2 linked regions of the Saccharobesus litoralis genome follow. The protein of the gene in region 2 interacts with the protein of the main gene of each other region in a pairwise test. Links are inferred from orthologs where the notes say so. Each region holds a gene or a part of one and is shown on either strand. Other genes may lie near its edges.

What was found.
Region 1: the proteins of recO (region 2) and recR interact in binary tests that used the Escherichia coli proteins (3 or more experiments, as listed by UniProt). The link is inferred for Saccharobesus litoralis from one-to-one orthologs.

What each region holds. Positions count from the first base shown.
Region 1 is NZ_CP026604.1:4,711,195-4,716,627, forward strand. The notes cover bases 1,641-4,589. They hold recR (recombination mediator RecR), read right to left. Parts: upstream 3,441-4,589; coding sequence 2,841-3,440; downstream 1,641-2,840. Other genes in these bases: C2869_RS17670 (hypothetical protein), read left to right, coding at 1,641-1,849; C2869_RS17675 (SDR family NAD(P)-dependent oxidoreductase), read left to right, coding at 2,014-2,844; tilS (tRNA lysidine(34) synthetase TilS), read right to left, coding at 3,497-4,589. Outside these bases: C2869_RS17665 (response regulator), read left to right, coding at 85-1,239; more of C2869_RS17670, read left to right, coding at 1,409-1,640; more of tilS, read right to left, coding at 4,590-4,891; accA (acetyl-CoA carboxylase carboxyl transferase subunit alpha), read right to left, coding at 4,986-5,433. UniProt on the Escherichia coli protein: May play a role in DNA repair. It seems to be involved in an RecBC-independent recombinational process of DNA repair. It may act with RecF and RecO.
Region 2 is NZ_CP026604.1:3,278,773-3,289,334, reverse strand. Bases 1-2,930 are described here. They hold recO (DNA repair protein RecO), read right to left. Parts: upstream 1,847-2,930; coding sequence 1,154-1,846; downstream 1-1,153. Other genes in these bases: rnc (ribonuclease III), read right to left, coding at 2,775-2,930; era (GTPase Era), read right to left, coding at 1,880-2,785; pdxJ (pyridoxine 5'-phosphate synthase), read right to left, coding at 357-1,088; acpS (holo-ACP synthase), read right to left, coding at 1-354. Outside these bases: more of rnc, read right to left, coding at 2,931-3,461; lepB (signal peptidase I), read right to left, coding at 3,462-4,388; lepA (translation elongation factor 4), read right to left, coding at 4,472-6,277; C2869_RS11730 (phospholipase A), read right to left, coding at 6,437-7,483; C2869_RS11725 (SoxR reducing system RseC family protein), read right to left, coding at 7,538-7,987; C2869_RS11720 (MucB/RseB C-terminal domain-containing protein), read right to left, coding at 8,034-9,164; C2869_RS11715 (sigma-E factor negative regulatory protein), read right to left, coding at 9,112-9,726; RNA polymerase sigma factor RpoE, read right to left, coding at 9,743-10,321; nadB (L-aspartate oxidase), read left to right, coding at 10,511-10,562. UniProt on the Escherichia coli protein: Involved in DNA repair and RecF pathway recombination.

The sequences.
Region 1 (5,433 bases), 1.4 Mb from region 2 along the record:
TTTTTGTAGTAAAGGGCTAGCACTTTTAGCTGTGACTAATATACTTACATCAGTTTGATTTGATCACAGAATGAAGAAGAGTAAGTGAAAGATAAGATTCTGATCATTGACGATGTACCTGAGATTTGTTCACTTTTAACGATGCAGTTAGAAAATGAATTTGAAGTCCATGTCGCCAACGATGGTATACAAGCAATAGAAGCCTACCAAGACCACCAATACCTATTGGTATTACTCGATATTGAAATTCCGGGCATGGATGGTTTTGAAATTTGCCAAGAACTTAACCAAATAGATAAACCTCGTAAACCATCACTTATTTTTATTTCTGGTCATGACGATGATGAAACCACATTGCGCTGCTTCGAAATGGGTGCAGACGATTTTATCTCGAAAAACACCGAAACCAGCATTCTTAATAAAAAGCTAAAAGCCCTCGTCCGTTATAAACGTATGGTTAGTGCCTTACACCAAGAGGAAGAAAACCTCACCGAGCTTGTTAACACAACTATGCTGCAGGCTTCATTCTACGGCAGTTGCTTGAATTTAATGGCTGACATTCAACTGGCTGACAGTGAAGAGCGAATAGCACAAATTGTCTTTAGTTTTATGCAAAGCCAAGGTTTGAAAACAGCTTTTAGCTTTAGTCATGACGGCCAAACTAACTACTTTGATCAAGTGAATCGACTGTGTAGTCCAATCGAAAAAAAGGTCTTTACCCTGCTAAAAGATAAAGGCCGAATTTATGAATTCAGTAGCCGTTTAGTTCTTAATGACCAACACGTATCATTACTGATTAAGCAAATGCCGGATAGCCAATCTACACAATACGGTTTGTTAATTGACGTTTTGGCGAAACTCGTACCGGCAATTGAAATGCGCTACCGCGCACTGATAAACAACCGGCAACTACAACTTGCCCAACACTCGCTGCAATCAACGGTCTCCAATATTCAAATGGCGGTGCAAGAGATGCAAGAAGAGCGCCAAAAAATAATAGACGATATTGTCATGAAAATAGGTCTTAGTTTTCATGATATGGACTTCTCTGACGATCAAGAGCAGTTTCTTATCAAACTCATCGAAACCAGCGTGATGGAACAAGCCGACAATAACGACAAATTTGTCAGTATTAATCAGCAACTGACACAAACATTGGATTCGATCCACCCTGAAACCTTAACACCACAATTTACTGAAGACGGCGATAGTGGCAGTGGCGATATCGAATTGTTCTAATTCAAGTTTTAGTCTATGCCTTACTCAACCGGCATAGACTATAAAAACGCCACCTTCCTTCTGTCAGCTAAATTCGTTTGGCAACCTTCTAACTAGGTCAAAAAAACCTCAAGCTTCAACAGACTGTACCGATAAATTAATTAATATTAGTTATGGTTAGCGGTACTTCATGGCAGACTCATCAAATTGCAAAACCTATACAAGCAATACAAAAACACTTATTAGCATTGCCATTCTCGCCCTACTCTCTTTGAATGTTAGCGGATGCGGGCAAGCTATTTCACAAGTCATGACACAATCGAATACACCCGTACCCGCCACAACCAAGCAAGAAATAGCTAAGCGTTATCAGCAAAAATTTGTATTTGGTGAATGGCGTTATCAAAGTGTTGAAGATAAACCGGGTGAGCTTAAGGTGTTTATTCAAATTCCTAACAAACTGGATTTACCAGAAGAACAAACCCAACAATATATTCAGTCCGTTATTTGTCCACATAGCAGCGAAGAATCGATTTGGCAAAGCTTAGCCGATGTCCGCTTAACCGTTAGCTTGTATAGTGCGCATAAATCGAACTCCATTAGTGAAACCTGTGTCAATCCTTTAGCTTAAACCGAGTAAAGCTTTAGCCAAAACCAAATTGTAGATTTGGTAAGTTAAGCTACACAACAATGCAATGACCCATTAAAAGAATGTGAGAGCAACAAAAATCCCTGTATTTACAGGGATTTTTTATTTATAAATAGCAAACACAATCCCTACTACAAAAACACCCTATGCAATCCATTTTAATAACCGGCTGCTCTAGTGGAATTGGCGAACATGTCGCCAAGCGCTTGCATCAGCAAGGTTACGACGTACTCGCAACAGCTCGTCAATCACAAGATGTCGAAAAACTAAAACAAGCTGGCTTAAAAGCCTATCAGCTTGATTTGCAAAATGAGCAAAGTGTAGAGCAAGGTTTCATTTGGGCTGTCGAAAATGCGCAAAATAAGCAAATTGATGTTTTGTTTAACAATGGCGCTTATGGTCAAGCCGGTGCGTTAGAAGATATTTCGCGCTATTGGTTAGAGCAACAATTCGCCTGTAATGTTTTTGGCTGGCACCAATTAAGCAACTTATGCATTAAACACATGCGCCAATTCGGCAGTGGTAAAATAATTCATAACTCGTCTGTTCTTGGTATTGTGTCTATGCCGTTTCGCGGCGCTTACAACGCCTCCAAATATGCAATAGAAGGGTTAGCAGATACCCAACGCTTAGAACTCGCTAATACAAATATTCATGTTAGTCTTATCGAGCCGGGGCCTATTCTGAGCCAGTTTCGAGCCAATGCCATGGCACAAATTGAAAAAAGTGTTGATATTGAAAATAGCGTTTATACACAACAGTACCAAGGCATACTAAACAGACTAAAAAAAGAAGGACCGGCAGCACCTTTTACCTTACCACCGGAAGCTGTATATAAACGAGTGGAACGCATACTGAAAAGTAATAAACCTAAACCTAGGTATTACGTAACGTTTCCAACTTACTTATTTGGTTTTTTAAAACGAATATTACCAGCCACTTGGCTAGATAAAATAATCGGTTCAGTTAAAGACTAAAGTGTTTTACGCCCTGAGAAGGCATGACCTAAGGTTTTGCCATCGACCATTTCTAACTCACCGCCAACCGGTACGCCTTGAGCAATACGGCTGACTCTAACATTATGTTGCTGAGCGATTTCAGCAATGTAATGGGCGGTTGCTTCACCTTCAACCGTCGGATTAGTCGCTAAAATAAGCTCTTTTACTTCTGTAGTTGCCATAAGATTCGCTAATCGGTCTAAACCAAGCTCATCGGGTCCAATACCGTCGAGCGGTGACAATAAACCCATCAATACAAAATAGCGACCTTGAAAATGCCCCGTTTGCTCGATAGCAGCAACGTCAGACGGCGTAGCAACCACGCAAATTTCACCATTGAGTTCTCGGCGTGGATTAGCACAAATATCGCACAATTCAGACTGCGTGTAATTACGACAGCTAGTGCAGTGCTGAATACCATCTACAGCTTTGGCGAGTGTTTTAGCGAGCTTTTGCCCACCTAACCTATCACCTTCTAATAAACTAAACGCCATGCGCTGGGCAGACTTTGCCCCAACACCGGGTAAGACTTTAAGTGAACGAATTAAATCTTCAAGTAATGGAGGAAAGGACATGTGACAACAATTAAAAATTTTTGCACATGCTACCACAGGTTAGATAATTTACTATATTAGGCATAGCTAATTTCTATTTGCTGATGGCTAGTATCTCTTGTGTCTAAATGGCTTTGCCATACCCCAACCGCCCCACACACTTGCTTGTCTTGTACAACAAAACATATGTTACTGCGCTGCCAAGGAGGGATAGCGTACTCATGCATTAATTTTTTAACTTGGCGCGAACCTTGACGACCTTGAGGTTGACAGCGAACAGAGCCTGCCAAGCGATTCGTTATCTTAACTTCATGGCTATTAACAATATTAATTGTAAAGCTTGCCGAAACACCATCAACCACTTGCAAGAAAACCTTATTTTTCACGTCTTGTGTTGATAAAACTAAGTTAATTTCTGGCAACGCGGCTACCTTAGCTATTTGACTATTGGCAATCAAAAATAATGTATGTCGATAGACACGAAGCTGTACTTGGCTCAGTTTAATATGGGTATCGGCATTGGCTTCCTGCACAAACAACTGCTGTTGAATTAATTGCATTTGTTGCTGGCTTGGCGCATCAACACCATGGCTTGCCAACCAGCAACGTAACAAGGCGCGTTGTTTGGCCGGTGATAGTTCTTTAAATGCGTTAAGCGAGAGCTTATCAATCGCATGGCCGGGTAATTGCTCCAGTAATACTTTTAGCGAGTCAGCCATACCAAGCTCGCAAGGCAAAGCCTCACATTTCGCACCTTGCAACAGCTCTTCAGCAAGTTCAGTGACCAAGTCATTATATTCCGCCGCTAGCTCAGCACTTCGATTCACACATTGACTAAAGCCTGACCAACGCGTTTCCAACATAGGTAAAATTTGATTACGCAAAAAATTGCGATCAAATTGATTGTCAGCATTACTTTCGTCTTCGACCCAAGTCAAATGATGGGATTGAGCATACTGCACCAACTGTTGCCGTCGAACATGGAGTAAAGGTCTAACTAATTTAATGCTTGAGGTTAATTGTCGTTCTGCTCGCATCGCAGCAAGACCTTTAGGACCACTACCGCGTTTTAAACGAATAAAAAACGTTTCAACTTGATCATCCATGTGTTGCCCGGTTAATAACAAAGCTGGACTATTCGTTTGCTGCATAATCAACTGCTGCATAAGCTGATATCTAGCCTCTCGAGCTTGAGCTTCTAAGCTAGTTCGAGTTTTAGTTGTTATGCTTGCTTTAGCCGTTAACAAGGTTACGTTCAGCCGTTCGCACATTAATTGACAATGGTGTTGCCACTGCTCAGCATTTTTCGACAAACCATGATTAATATGGATCGCGTATAACGGCTGATCGGCTTGACGCGCCATCGCAGCCATATGCAACAGCACACTGGAGTCCAGCCCACCACTTAACGCAATAAAAATAGGACATGGTTGATTTAAGTAATATTGTACTTGGGTATTAAGCTTAGGCATTAGCAATTGGTTAAAACGTTAGCAAAGACATAAATAAAGCTAAAAAAAATGCCGCAAAAGCGGCATCTTAAACAAACGAAATTACGCTATTCGATTAACAATAACCGAATGACATCAAACGTTGATAACGTTCTTCCAATAATGTCTCGACTGGTTTAGCTTTTAGCTCAGCTAATTGCTGCGAAATAGTCTGCTTAATATTGTGCGCCATAAAATCAAAATCACGATGCGCGCCGCCTAACGGCTCGTCAATAATATCGTTGATCAGATCCAGTTCTTTTAATCGTTGCGCTGTGATCCCCATGGCTTCAGCCGCCAAAGAGGCTTTTTCAGCACTCTTCCACAAAATTGATGCACAACCTTCAGGAGAGATAACAGAATAGGTGCTGTATTTAAGCATGTTAACGCGATCACCAACACCAATGGCTAGTGCACCACCAGAACCACCTTCACCAATAACCGTACAAATAATAGGCACATTTAAAGCTGCCATTACTTTCAAGTTTTTAGCGATAGCTTCGCTTTGTCCACGTTCTTCAGCA
Region 2 (10,562 bases):
CACCGTATAATGCTTCTCATCACTAAGAGACAACAGCCAACTAACAGCAGATTGACTCCTAGCTTGCGCAATTTGGGCCGCTTGGCCTGACACCGTTAAAATAGGCGCACCGAGTTCATTATTGTGAATTTCAAAATCATGAAACGTTACTCCTTGAGCGATCCCTGTTCCTAACGCTTTGCTTGCGGCTTCTTTCGCAGCAAAGCGTTTAGCAAGAAATCGGTGTGGTTGGGCATGTTGCTGATACTGCACTAACTCATTGCTAGTTAATACGCGCTTAGCAAGGCGCTCTGATTGTTTGTTATCAAAGCGGGCGATTTCAGCTATATCCGTTCCCAAACCGATTATCGGCATGCTTAGCTTCTCGCTTCCAACATTAAACGTTTCATGTCAGCCACTGCATTGGCTAGGCCATCAATTGCTGCTCTAGCAATAATAGCGTGGCCAATGTTCAGCTCGATGATCTCAGGCATAGCGGCAATAGGTTTAACATTGTGATAATGCAATCCGTGGCCTGCGTTAACTTTTAAACCAATCGAATGAGCATATTGCACGCCTTGGCGAATACGCTCTAGCTCTTGTTCAGCTTCGGTTTCTGTTGTTGCGTCAGCGTAACAGCCCGTGTGGATCTCAATATAAGGTGCACCCGATGCTTTTGCTGCATCAATTTGCGCTTTATCTGCATCAATAAATAACGACACTTGCGTGCCAACGGCTTCTAAGCGTTGAACCGCAGCCGTGATTTTATCTAGCTGCCCTGCCACTTCTAACCCCCCCTCTGTGGTTAACTCTTCACGCTTTTCTGGCACTAAACAACAAAACGCCGGCTTAATATTTTCAGCAATAGCTAGCATTTCTTCCGTTACTGCCATTTCTAAATTCATGCGTGTTGCTAGCGTATCTTTAAGCAAATTAACATCGCGATCTTTAATATGGCGTCGATCTTCACGTAAATGAACCGTGATACCATCAGCTCCGGCATGCTCAGCTACCGCAGCAGCATGAACGGGATCGGGGTAATGGGTGCCACGGGCATTACGAATGGTAGCAATATGATCAATATTAACGCCGAGTAAAATGTCTTTCATGACTACAATAATAAGGAATTAATTTTAGATGGCGGCAGTATAAGCAATTGGTCAGTCGGGTGCGACTACTTTGTTTGAGCAAAAAATTTTCGGCTATTAAGCGGCTGACCTTTCAGATGAAATTGAATGAGCTCGCGCATTAAACGTTTAGCCAATTGTGGAGCATATTCTACCTGCCAATCTTGTTGCTGAATTGCATTTAACACTTTGCCTGAATATTGACTTTTCCGCCTGTCCCAGCCAAGCAGTGTGCCTAATTCAGGATCAACATGGTACAGACAACTATCTTCTATCTGCTCACCGGTTTCCGTGACACAAGTTAAATCCGGCCAGACACCCATTTCATCCAGCAACGTCATCTCAAATTGGCGTAATGGCTGTTCTAACGAGCCATCACTGACTATCGCCTTGAGAGTATTTTGATACTGCTGAAAAAAGTATTCGCTATCAGTTGTCCGTTTTAATAGTTTGACGATCAGCTCATTAACATAATAAGCGCTATATAAACGGTTACCCTGCAAAGCTAGGGTATCGCCGACACTATCCAACTTTTCAATAAAAAATAACTCGCCGTGGCCTGCTTTTAATCTGAGTGTAAGTGGGGTAAAAACTTGAAAAGGATTAGTGAATTTATGTTTATGCGCTAATACCGCAACACGACCATCTTGCTCGGTCAATAGATCACATATCAGGCTGGAATCACGATAAGGTTTAGCGTGTAACACATATGCAGTTTGAAACTCTGTTGGCTGCGTCATGTGTTACACCTAAGCAATAGTAATAGATAAAAATCAGTAATCTGAGCCGTAACCTAGGCTACGTAGAGCACGCTCGTCATCAGCCCAGCCCGATTTCACTTTAACCCAAAGCTCTAAATGCACTTTATTGTCTATCAAATATTCAATATCTTTACGCGCATCTCGGCCTATGGTTTTTAAGCGCTCGCCTTTTTTACCAATAATAATGGCTTTTTGACCACTGCGCTCTACTAGTAATAAGCCGTTAATGTAACAAACACCGTTGTCGCCAAACTCAAAGCGCTCTATTTCAACTGTCACATCGTAAGGTAACTCTTCACCTGTATTACGGATCAGTTTTTCACGAATAATTTCACTAACCATAAAACGGGTACTGCGATCAGTAAAATATTCTTCAGGGAAAAAGAACTCACAAGGTTTTAAACGCTCACGCACTAAATCAACAACCCGCTGAGCATGGTCAGTTTGGCTGGCTGAAATTGGTAAAATAGCGGCAAAATCATGCTTGGTCGCCAATTCCTGCAAATGAGGTAATAACTCTTCTTTCTCTTTTAATAAATCAACTTTGTTGATAACCAGCACGCAAGGCAATCCGGATTTTTTGATTTTTTGCAAAACCATATCATCGTCCGGCTCCCAACGGTTACCTTCAACTAAAAATAGCACTAACTCGACTTCATCTAATGAACTGCTAGCCGCTCGGTTCATTAAACGATTGATGGCGCGTTTTTCTTCAGAATGCAGGCCAGGTGTATCGACAAACACCATCTGATAATTATCTTCAGTATGAATACCTAACACGCGATGGCGTGTTGTTTGTGGTTTACGTGAAGTGATACTGACCTTTTGACCAATAATCTGATTTAATAATGTCGATTTACCAACATTAGGCCGGCCGACTATTGCTACTATTCCGGCATATTGCGTATCATTTGTCATTTAACAATTTGTCCAAAGCTTTTTTAGCTGCGTTTTGTTCAGCCTTGCGTCGACTGGTTCCTGTCCCAACAAATTGCATCTCTAACGCAGTCACATCACAGGTTACGGTAAAGGTTTGATTGTGTTCTTTACCGCTAATGTTATCTACTGAATACTCAGGCAGCGCATGTTTTCTATGCTGTAACCATTCTTGTAAACGGGTTTTACTGTCTTTTTGCGCTTGACCTGGCTCTATTGCATCTAAATGCTGCTCATACCAGTTTAGGATAATCTGCTGGGTATTTTCGAGATTTGAATCAAGATAAATCGCGCCAATTACCGCTTCTACAGCATCTTCCAATGTCGACGAGCGACGATGGCCACCAGACTTTAACTCGCCAGGGCCTAACAATAAATATTCACCTATCGAGAAGTGATTAGCCATTTTAGTTAGGGTTTCGCCGCGCACTAATGTAGAACGCATGCGCGACAGGTCGCCTTCTGCACAAGAAGGAAACTTATGATACAAAGCATCAGCGATGACAAAACTCAGTATAGAATCACCTAAGTATTCCAAACGTTCATTATGCAAGCCTTTTGCGCTACGGTGGGTTAAAGCCTGAACCAACAAATCAATATTATTAAACTGATAACCTAATATTTTTTGCAGTGGTTTATAGTTTTTTACGACTGGCATTTATTCGATCCCACCAATCCGTTCAAACCGTACGCCTGTTGGGATAAATTGCGGCAGCGCACTATCGGCTTCTCGCTCAAATTCAAAGCTCATCCAGATAGCAACCGCTTCACCGACGAGGTTTTCCCGTGGGACAAAACCCCAAAAACGACTATCTTGCGAATTATCGCGATTGTCACCCATCACAAAATAACTATCTTCCGGCACCACCCATTCATCGCGCTGCGTCGATGCTTGCTCAAAATAAGCATTAACAAAATCAGGCTGCATAGGGCTAATTAAAATATTGTGTTGTTTTTCACCTAATAAATCTTCATGTAATTCTTGTAAGCGATAAGAGCCTTTAGCAAAAACCTGCTCGCTTTCAACTGGCTCCATCGCCACTTGTTGATAGTTTTTAGAACAAGCTTGGCCTTCTTGACATTTAGGTAAAATATATAAATTTTTATTGCGATAAATCACGCGGTCACCCGGCAAACCAATCACTCGCTTAATGTAGTCAATAGTCGGGTTATCAGGGTATTTAAAAACGGCAATATCACCACGCTGCGGGCCTTCAAATTCCACTAAATTTGATGAGTCCAACGGGTTTTTTAAACCATAGCTAAACTTCTCAACTAAAATGAAATCGCCAACTAACAATGTCGGCATCATTGAGCCTGACGGTATTTGAAAAGGCTCGTATAAAAATGAGCGCAATACAAAAACAAACGCAACGACAGGAAAAATTTCAATGGCAAATTCTGACGCACCATTTTGTTTATTAAATTTGGCAACCGCTTCTTGCGGTAATTCTCCGCCCGCTTGGGCTTCAGCATCTGCAATTGCCAGCTTGCGCTTTGGTGCCCAAACAAATTTATCTAACGCCCAAACTACCCCTGTCACCAAAGTGGCAAAAAATAGGAAAATTGAAAAATATCCAGCCATTTAAACAGCTTCCATTATTTTGTAATAAGTGTGTACGCTAGCACAACTGCATCGCTGGCTAGCCTTGCTTTCGATAAAACGTATTATTTAGAGCCTGAACCGACTTTCAGTACAGCTAAAAACGCATCCTGTGGTACTTCAACGTTACCCAGCTGCTTCATACGTTTTTTACCTTCTTTCTGCTTTTGCAGTAGTTTTTTCTTACGACTCACGTCACCACCGTAACATTTGGCAATAACGTTTTTACGTAACTGCTTAACAGTTGTTCGGGCAATAACATGGGTACCAATTACAGCTTGAATAGCAATATCAAACATTTGACGAGGAATAAGTGTACGTAGGGCTTCTGCTAATTCGCGGCCACGTGATTGTGAATTTTCTCTGTGGGTAATAATGGCTAACGCGTCAACGCGATCACCATTGATCAAAATATCTACCCGCACCATGTCGGCTGGTTCAAACTTCTTAAAGTTATAATCTAGCGACGCATAACCACGGCTAGTTGATTTCAATTTATCAAAGAAATCCAAAACAACTTCTGCCATCGGAATTTCATAAGTCACCGCCACTTGATTACCGTGGTAACTCATTTTGGTTTGCATACCGCGTTTTTCAACACACAAAGTAATGACATTACCTAGGTATTCTTGTGGCACGAGAATATTGGCTTCAACGATGGGTTCGTATATTTGTTCAATATCATTAACTGGCGGTAAAGCCGATGGGTTATCAACCAATAGTTCTTCTTGCTTGGTAGTTAATACTTTATAAACCACGGTCGGTGCTGTAGTGATCAAGTCCAGATCATATTCACGCTCTAAGCGTTCTTGAATGATCTCCATGTGTAGCATACCCAAGAAACCACAACGGAAACCAAAGCCAAGAGCGGTTGATGATTCTGGTTCATAGAACAAAGACGCATCATTCAAGCTTAACTTAGTTAATGCATCACGAAAATCTTCGTAATCGTCACTAGAAACAGGGAAAATACCGGCATAAACCTGTGGTTTGACTTTTTTAAAGCCGGGTAATTGCTGTTCAGCAGGCGCGCTTGCTAAAGTAATGGTGTCCCCGACTGGTGCGCCTAAGATCTCTTTAATACCGGCAATGATATAACCCACTTCACCGGCTTTTAATACATTGGTATCCGTTTGTTTAGGAGTAAAGATCCCGACTTTGTCGACAACATGGACTTGTCCAGTCGACATCACCTTCATCTTATCACCTTTGCGGATCTCGCCATGCTTGATACGCACTAAAGACACAACGCCTTGATAGTTATCAAACCAAGAGTCAATAATTAACGCTTGTAACTTGTCGTCACGATCGCCTTCAGGGCAAGGGATTTTTCTAACAATGGCTTCTAATACATCTTCAATACCAATACCAGTTTTGGCTGAACACTGCACAGCATCTGTCGCATCAATACCGACAATATCTTCAATTTCTTCTGCTACGCGATCAGGATCGGCTTGTGGTAAGTCAATCTTGTTTAAGATAGGTTCTACTTCTAAATCCATTTCAATCGCGGTGTAACAATTTGCCAAGGTTTGCGCTTCAACACCTTGCGCCGCATCGACAACCAATAATGCGCCTTCACAAGCCGCTAATGAGCGTGATACTTCATAGCTAAAATCAACATGGCCAGGCGTATCGATAAAGTTAAGCTGATATGTTTCACCGTCTTTCGCTTGATAATTAAGCGTAACACTTTGCGCTTTTATGGTAATGCCGCGCTCGCGCTCTAACTCCATCGAGTCAAGTACTTGCGCTTCCATCTCACGATCAGAAAGACCACCGCAGTGCTGAATAAGGCGATCCGACAGAGTCGACTTACCATGGTCGATATGGGCGATGATCGAAAAGTTGCGAATATGTTCGTGTTTCATAAAAGGCAAATACCACTAAAAAAGACTGTCTAACAATATAAGGGCGCCGATTTTACCGGAATATCTGGCGTGAAGCGAATTTTTGCGTATGCTAAATTTAGATGGGAAACACGTAAAGCGACTAGCTACGCATATATTCACTAAATATAAAATGTTGAGCTAGAGTAAGTTATTAAGCGCGATGCCGATACCAAATCGCGTTTGCTGATGATCGTAATCAATTAAACTATCACCATAGCCATTAAATAATTGCGCATATCCGCGCAGCTTACCGAACAAAGGGAAAGTAAAGCCAAGCTCAATCGCTCCCTTTCCTGTCGCAAAATTTAAACGTTGAACAGCACTTATTTCATAATGAGTCCAACTATAGGCTCCACTTAATTCATAATGTCCAAAGTAATCCGCAATATCTGGGTTATCATCACCACTGGGGTCTAACGGGTACTGTTTGGCACTTTCTTCTATGCGCCACCAAGGCCGAAAAGACAAAGCAAAATTTTGCTTTTCATACAATAAATTCAAGTAAACGCGGTTCCAGCTACGCGATATACCATTAATTTGACCATTGGATTGATGCTCAATACCAACAGCCAAAGCGGTATTGCCGCCAGCAAATCGCCAGTTTAGCGGCATTAGGTAAAAAATTTCTGGGCGGTAATTGGTTTCACGAAAAGGTTTCGAAATCTCGCTAGCATACACCTGCCACCAAGATTGAATAGTAAACGCAAAATATAAGCCGTCATACTCGGTCAATAAATCAGCGTAGTTAAGTGGTACTTTTAAACTCAGCTGAAATTTAGATTCAATATTTTTAAAGTTTTCGGCAAACGCATTATCCAATATTTGGTAGGGTTCCCGGTTGACGGACGACGTATAATAAACAGGTAAAATATAATTGGTAAGATGGGGCGTCAGCACATAAGGGCTAAATTGCGTACCGCTTTCGTGGATCAAACGTCTTGATAAAGCACCAGGATTAAAATCTTCAACAAGATCGGCTTCGTTTACAACTTTACCAGCAAGCGCTTTTTTATTTTTAGCAATAAGCGAACTTTCTCGTTTACAAATTTTATCCAGCGCAACAATATCAATCACTTTAGGTTGATTGGCAATTCGGTCAGTTAAACAGCGCTTATATTCTGTAAACTCATTTGCCCAACTGAAATTAACGAAAAAGAAACCTAAAATAACCCAGTTGAATTTCACAACCTTCCTCTACATGCATGTAATTATCACTAGGATACTATGACAGTGTTCAAGTTAAGGTTCAATGCAAGTGAAAATGGAAGTATTAGGCTGTTCAACCACTTGCGGATAAGGATTAAATTTTTTGCTAATTCCCTTAGCCATAAATAATCCCAAAGCGAGGCCTATAAAACCGGCGACAATACTGGCTAACTCATTTTGCAAAAGCCACTCAATGGCTAACATGAGCAAAATCATCATAATTAATGGCAAGCCATATAACACAAAAGCCCCTGCCAGCATATTTTGTTCACTCACTTGCAAAACCACTTGCTGCTTGGGCGCTAATGTATGACTACACAGCGCTTTGACGCGATTACTTTTTGGGGTCAATGATTTAGCAATAACACCTGTGCCGCACTCACTATTATGCTGACAAGCATTACAACTGGTTTTAATTTGCGTTTCGACCCAAATAGTGTGCTTATCTATACGCTCAATAAATGTGGCATTTTCGTACAACATAAAATCATTTTCTCCTATGTCACTCTGACTAACAGCCTAGCATGTATTAACGTTGAGTAATCGACTGCGCTAGCTTTTTCGCAGTCACCATAGGAATTGCCCCAATCACTGTCACTTCAAACTGGCCAACCACTTCAGTAATATAGGTTTCAGCCCCAGAACTTAAATAAGTACTATGACCATTTGCATCCGTAACCTGACCTAAATCACGAATATAAACCGAAAACCAAACAAGACCGTCAGATAACATCACATAATCAACCCATTCTCGGTCGCCCATTAATCGGTGACGATTTAATTTAGTAGGAACAAACCCTCTCGGCACCCAACGCAATTGCCAGTCGAAGTCACTAATATTCTGCTGAACTTGCACTAAATTTTGAGTGGGCAATTCCATGGCAGCTAATTCATTGATCACAGGATCAACATCCTGTGACACCACAAAGCTAGTCACTTGAACTTGGCGCAGAACTTCACCTTTACTGCTAACAATAGCCATTTTAAGCGGTAGGGCACTCTCTTCGTGTAACCATATCCAAGTTGAATAACGTGTGTTATCACGGGCAACTATCCTTATTAATTGCGCTTTAAATCCCGCCACCCGACTTTTTCCAACACTCGTAAATTCGTAGTTTGCGCCAACCTGTTGTAAATCGGTGCGTAAAATATCCGGCAACGGACTGTGTGACAGGCTGGCTTTAACACTGTATGGCTGCTGACCGAAACCTAAATAGGTGATCATATCTCCCATACGTACGATTTGTTTAGTCGGCCCATTGAGCGAGGTTAATAACTCTAATTCTCGATATGACATTGACACAGGTAAATCTTGCGCTTCGCTATTAGTGGGTAATTGCTCTGTTGCATGGCTATCAACACGGCTATCAACACTACTATCAAGATTAGATAAGTGCTCGACACCATGTAACCAGTGCCAAGGGTGCACTTTGTTATCTTCAACCACAACTAGCGAAATATCGTAATTTAGCTGCTGAATCGCGACCTGCATCCGTTTAAGCCAATCATATGCAGAACCTGACGGTTCTTGACCAGTAACAGAAAAGCTAATTAGTAAGAGAAAGGAGCAAAGTGGCCTAAAATAGCCACTTGCTAGAGATATCAAGCTATTGAACAGATTGTGCGGATGGGTTTTGCTGTGGCTGTTCAGAAACTGCATGCTGTCGATTCTTTAATTGACGAGAGTGATCAAGTAGGTAAGAGTTTACACGACGTTGTTGCTCTTGTATGCCCACTGGATTGATAACAGTACGCGAGCTTTCTGCACTAACAGGATCTAAGCTAGTTGCCAACGGCATGGTATGCAACACTGGCTCAAAACCAGCTTCTTGCGTTTCTACCTGCTCAGCTTGAAAACCCACCACTAAAGCAGCGGCAAACGAGGCCGCAATACCATATTGCGCAACAGGTTTAAAAAATGAAATCACTTTTGCTTTTGTGGAAGGCTGAACTTGATGTGAAGTCTGCTCAGACACAGCGGCCGCAAACGCCGCATTCGGTGCCAAGACAACAGGCTCTTTTTCGATTGCATTTGCAATCGAGTCGGCCAAATCAAGATGAATATGTTCTGGCGCTTCATTGCGCAAAACATCACCTATCAAGTTATAACGACCAAACGCGCCTTCTAACTCTTTATCTTGCTTGAGACTATCAATGACTTGGGCTGTCTCCGGCTGACCATCAACAAAGGCAGACACGTTTTGTTTAACTTTTTGACTCATATAAATCAACTCGTAATTAGCGTTGTAAAATTGGTTTCAGGTTTTTGTCGATAACTTCTCGAGCGCGAAAAATACGTGAACGCACAGTGCCCACAGGGCAATCCATGATTTCAGCAATTTCTTCGTAACTCATGCCGTCTATTTCGCGTAATGTGATGGCATTTTTTAAATCATCCGGCAATGTATCAATGGTGCTAAACACCACCTGTTTGATTTCATCTGTTAACAACAAGTTTTCTGGCGTTGCAGATTCTCGCAGCCCAGTTGCTGAATCAATAAACTCAGCTTCTTCAACCTCAATATCACTCGACGCTACTTTTTTAGCAGTAGACGTTAAGTAGTTTTTTGCACAATTCACAGCGATCCGATACAGCCAAGTATAAAAAGCACTTTCACCACGAAAGCTTGGAATTGCACGATAAGCTTTAATAAAAGCTTCTTGAGCTATGTCAGCTACGTCGCCTTGTTGACGAACATATCGCGAAATCAGGTTAATCACTTTATGTTGATACTTTTGCACCAACAAATTGAATGCCTGTTTATCGCCGCGCTGAACACGCTCAACGATTTGTTGATCTGTATATCCGACACTCATAACCGAGTCGGTACTCCCATAAAAGTGTGATTGAACTCAGCAGTTTTTACTGCTCATTTGCTAATAGTAGACTGAGCCTACTTAAAAAAGTTCTCAAAATCTGCAGAAAGTGCGAAAATAGTTGCAATCAAAACGTAACAAAAGGCCGTGTTTGCTTAATAATCAAAGGCTTAGCGGTTACTCATGCAGATGGAAAAAATTGAACATCAGTGCCAAGTATTGGTGATTGGCGCCGGAGCAG